DNA from 2 places in the Vibrio rotiferianus genome. Region 2 is predicted to be linked to the other one. Evidence: predicted binding sites of a transcription regulator. Region 2 holds the regulator's gene; the other holds the start of a gene.
The links. Region 2 encodes CRP, which controls carbon source genes, mostly activating them, when cyclic AMP is high. Its sites were predicted from a motif close to TGTGANNNNNNTCACA; they were not measured.
Positions count from the first base shown of each region.

Region 1: the regulator CRP is predicted to act here: its motif matches at 1,209-1,224, upstream of gltB (glutamate synthase large subunit).

Region 1 covers NZ_CP018312.1:2,634,763-2,636,969, reverse strand. Annotated here, with positions in the region: gene gltB (glutamate synthase large subunit) at 1-948, opposite strand, end outside; gene mnmL (tRNA modification radical SAM protein MnmL/YtqA) at 1,503-2,207, shown strand, end outside.
Region 2 covers NZ_CP018312.1:104,633-106,839, forward strand. Annotated here, with positions in the region: gene BSZ04_RS09495 (DUF1338 domain-containing protein) at 1-531, shown strand, start outside; gene crp (cAMP-activated global transcriptional regulator CRP) at 714-1,346, opposite strand; gene BSZ04_RS09505 (phosphoribulokinase) at 1,586-2,207, opposite strand, start outside.

The DNA of each region.
Region 1 (2,207 bases), 800 kb from region 2:
TGGCAGGCTGCGACCAGAAAGAACTAGGAGCTCAAGTGCCATGTCAAAGTTAGATGAATCCGAGCTGCCTTCCTGACAGATAGGAAGAAGCATGTCGATTTCAGCCTGAGTAAACAGGTCGGACTCTAGAATTGCTTCACGGGCTTTCATCCAGTTCAAGTTACCGCGAACTGTATTGATTTCACCGTTGTGGGCAATGTAACGGAAAGGCTGTGCAAGACGCCATTTCGGGAAGGTATTGGTAGAGAAGCGAGAGTGTACTAGTGCCAGTGCGGTCACCATGGTCGGGTTTTGCAGATCAAGGAAGTACTGAGGTACTTGCTCGGTCGTTAACTGACCTTTGTACACCAATGTCTTGTAAGACATTGAGTTAATGTAGAAGTCGTCACCAATGTTTGAAACGCTTTCTAGGCAAACACGTACAGTGTAGTTACGAAGTACGTACAGTTTGCGCTCTAGCTCTTCAGGTGTGATGCCAGGGCCGCCAGAGATAAACACATGCTCAAACTGAGGCTCTGTGCTTAGTGGGTCTGCACCGATCATTGAGTTGTCGGTTGGCAAAACGCGGTAGCCGATAACTTCAAGGTCTAGACGCTGTGCGTTGCGTTCTAGAATGTCACGGCATTGTTCGCGTTTGTATTCGTCTTTCGGGAAAAGAACGACACCAACACCATACTTTTCAAACGAAGGCAGTTTAATGCCTAGCTTAACGGCTTCTTCTAATAGGAATTCATGAGGTTTTTGTAGCAAGATACCCGCGCCATCACCGCTGCATGGATCACAGCCTTGGCCACCACGGTGTTCCATGCGAGCCAGCATATCCAATGCTTGAGTCACTACTTCATGAGATTTACGGTTTTTAAGGTGAGCAACAAAACCGATACCACAAGCGTCATGCTCCAGCTCCGGAGTGTACAGACCCTGTGAATTTTGCTCTCTATCTACCATAGATACATCCTTCCAGTTCAATGTCGACGTAAGAATCCCAGACAGATCTCGGCTGTCTTAGGGACGTTCTGCACGTCTTATCCTTTATATTTATGATTCGCCACTGGCCGAGGTTGACCAGTCTTGATTCCTTTCCGTATCTCGCAGGAAAAATTTTGCGAGAAAAACAATCCTTGGTGATATCCCTTTATTTATTGCCACAATTTAGTGACTTATATAGGTGGGAGCGGGATAACACCGACAATTCCCGTCGTTGATATTGTAATAAAAGTCACAAAAACGGCGGGGTTGTGTAAGTATCCTACAATTTTGTGACTTCGGAATGCAACGAAAAGTCACCTTTGTGACCCAAATTTTTCGTTTAAATATGCACTTTTTGTTTAACATTTACGCAACATTGCAGGTTTTGGGTTGGTTTTATGCAGTTTTATTGATTTGGCTTCGTAGCGTGTTTGTTTGAATTCACTAGAATTGTTTGTTTTTTCTTGCAGGGATGTAATTTACTTACATTAATCGTATTGAGATTCATTACGGTTTACAAATGATGAGAATCTATGCAATTACATGAATTGGTCAACACACTAGGTCAAGACCTTCAACGTCGTTACGGCGAAAAAGTCCATAAGCTGACTTTACATGGTGGCTTTAGCTGCCCAAACCGAGATGGCACGATTGGTCGTGGCGGATGTACTTTTTGTAATGTTGCCTCTTTTGCTGACGAAGATGTTCAGATCAAAAGTATCCACGATCAATTGAAAGATCGCGCTGGAGAGATCCATCGAGCGAAGAAGTACCTAGCATATTTTCAGGCGTACACCAGTACCTATGCAGAAGTACAAGTTCTCAAAAACATGTATGAAGAAGCACTTAAGGCTGCTGATATCGTCGGCCTTTGTGTGGGCACTCGTCCTGATTGCGTTCCTGATGCGGTATTAGATCTGCTGTCGGATTACGTGAACCAAGGTTACGAGATTTGGCTGGAGCTAGGTCTTCAAACTGCCAACAATGACACCCTCAAGCGTATCAACCGAGGCCATGATTTTGAGTGCTACGCAGAAATCACCAAGCGTGCTCGTGCACTTGGTATCAAAGTGTGCACTCACCTGATCGTTGGTTTGCCGAAAGAGACACGCGACGACAACGTTGAAACACTGCGTAAAGTGCTTGAAGTCGGTACTGACGGCATCAAGCTTCACGGTCTACATATTGTCGAAGGCAGTACTATGGCAAAAGCGTGGCGTGCTGGAAAGCTGGAAGCG
Region 2 (2,207 bases):
AAGCAGCCAAAAGTCTTCATCAGTGAATTGAAAGTGGATGAGTGCTCACCAGAGCTACAAGCCATCGTTCATAAACTGGTAGAGCAGGTTGATGCTTCTAAACTGACAGGCAGTGACTTCTTGTACGGCGGACGTTTGTGGGACCTTAGCTATGCTGACTTCCAAATCTTAGCGAAAGAGAGTGAGTACGCTTCTTGGCTTGCTGCGCACGGTTACGGAGCTAACCACTTCACAGTGAGTGTGAATCAGCTCAATCAGCACCAAGAAGTGAAGCAGGTAAACGACCACCTACGCACAGCTGGTTTCACTATTAACGAGAATGGCGGTGAAGTAAAAGGCACGCCAGAGGTGCTACTAGAGCAATCGTCGACCATGGCAGACAAAGTGCCAGTGACCTTTGCTGAAGGCGTTGAGGTGATTCCTGGTGGCTTCTATGAGTTTGCTAAACGCTACCCAATGGATAACGGTGAGTTGTACCCAGGGTTTGTGGCAGCATCGGCAGATAAGATCTTCGAGAGTACCAACGGTTAATAGATATGAGGCGAGAGCGCTTTGAGAGGGTTTTTACTTGGAATCTGAGAGGGCTTCATCTCAAAGGATGAAGTCCGTTGTGAAGTGCAATGCTCTCGACTCTCAATGTCTAACTCCCAAAAAAGAAAAAGCCACCAAACTTACATTTGGTGGCTTTTAAATTTTTTAAACGTTAATCGAGATTAACGAGTCCCGTAAACAACGATAGTCTTACCGTGCGCAGAAATTAGGTTCTGCTCTTCTAGCATCTTCAAGATACGACCTACTGTCTCACGAGAACAGCCAACGATTTGACCGATTTCTTGACGAGTGATCTTGATTTGCATGCCGTCTGGGTGCGTCATCGCATCTGGCTGTTTAGCAAGGTTCAGAAGAGTCTGAGCGATACGACCAGTTACGTCTAGGAACGCTAGGTCACCCACTTTTTGGCTAGTAACTTGTAGACGACGAGCCATTTGCGCAGAAAGGCGCATTAGGATGTCTGGGTTAACTTGGATAAGTTGACGGAATTTCTTGAAAGAAATCTCTGCCACTTCACAAGGAGATTTAGCGCGAACCCAAGCTGTACGCTCTTGGTCTTCTTCGAATAGACCAAGCTCACCAATGAAGTCGCCTTGGTTTAGGTAAGAAAGGATCATTTCCTTACCTTCTTCGTCTTTGATAAGAACCGCAACAGAACCTTTAACGATGTAGTACAAAGTCTCTGCTTTTTCGCCCGCGTGAATTAGCGTGCTCTTTGATGGGTACTTATGAATATGACAGTGTGAAAGAAACCACTCTAATGTTGGGTCGGTTTGAGGTTTACCTAGAACCATAATATCTCACTTCCTCTGCAGGGTACGCTTGCGCTATCCATATTTTAGCTAAGCCTGAATTGGCTTACTAGAATAAGAGCACTTTTTATATGCTGCAAGCTCTCTTGTGTTTCGGTTAGAAATAGTATCCTTTTTCGGAAACGATTTCTTGATTTTAATCGTGCCATGATTGAGATTTTGTAAGCAAAACTGTGCACATGATCACGGTATGAAAAGTAAACACTCAATTAACGAGGTTTTTAACCAATTTTCCCAGTTTCGATGAGTTGCTGCAGAATCGGCCTCACTATGAGCTCCATTGCAAAGCTCATCTTACCGCCCGGCACCACAATGGTGTTATGACGAGACATGAATGATCCATCAATCATCGCCAGCAAATACGGGAAGTCGACATTCTTGATTCCGCGTAGGCGGATCACCACGAAACTCTCATCCAAACTCGGGATGCCTTTCGCGTTAAGTGGGTTGGAAGTATCAACCGTTGGTACACGCTGAAAGTTGATATGTGTACGAGAAAATTGCGGGGTAATGTAGTTCAGGTAATCGTCCATCGAGCGTACGATCGAATCCATTACCGCTTCTCTTGAGTGGCCACGATCGCGCGTGTCACGAACGAACTTTTGAATCCATTCCAAGTTCACGATTGGCACCATGCCAATTAGAAAGTCAACGTGACGCGCCACGTTGACGTCACCATCTACGACACCACCGTGTAAACCTTCATAGAACAGTACGTTGCTGTCTTCAGGTAAGTCTTGCCATGGTGTGAAAGTGCCAGGCATTTGATTGTAGGGTACCGCCTCATCAAAGGTATGCAGATAGCGACGCACACTGCCAGAGCCTTCTTCACCATACTTTCGG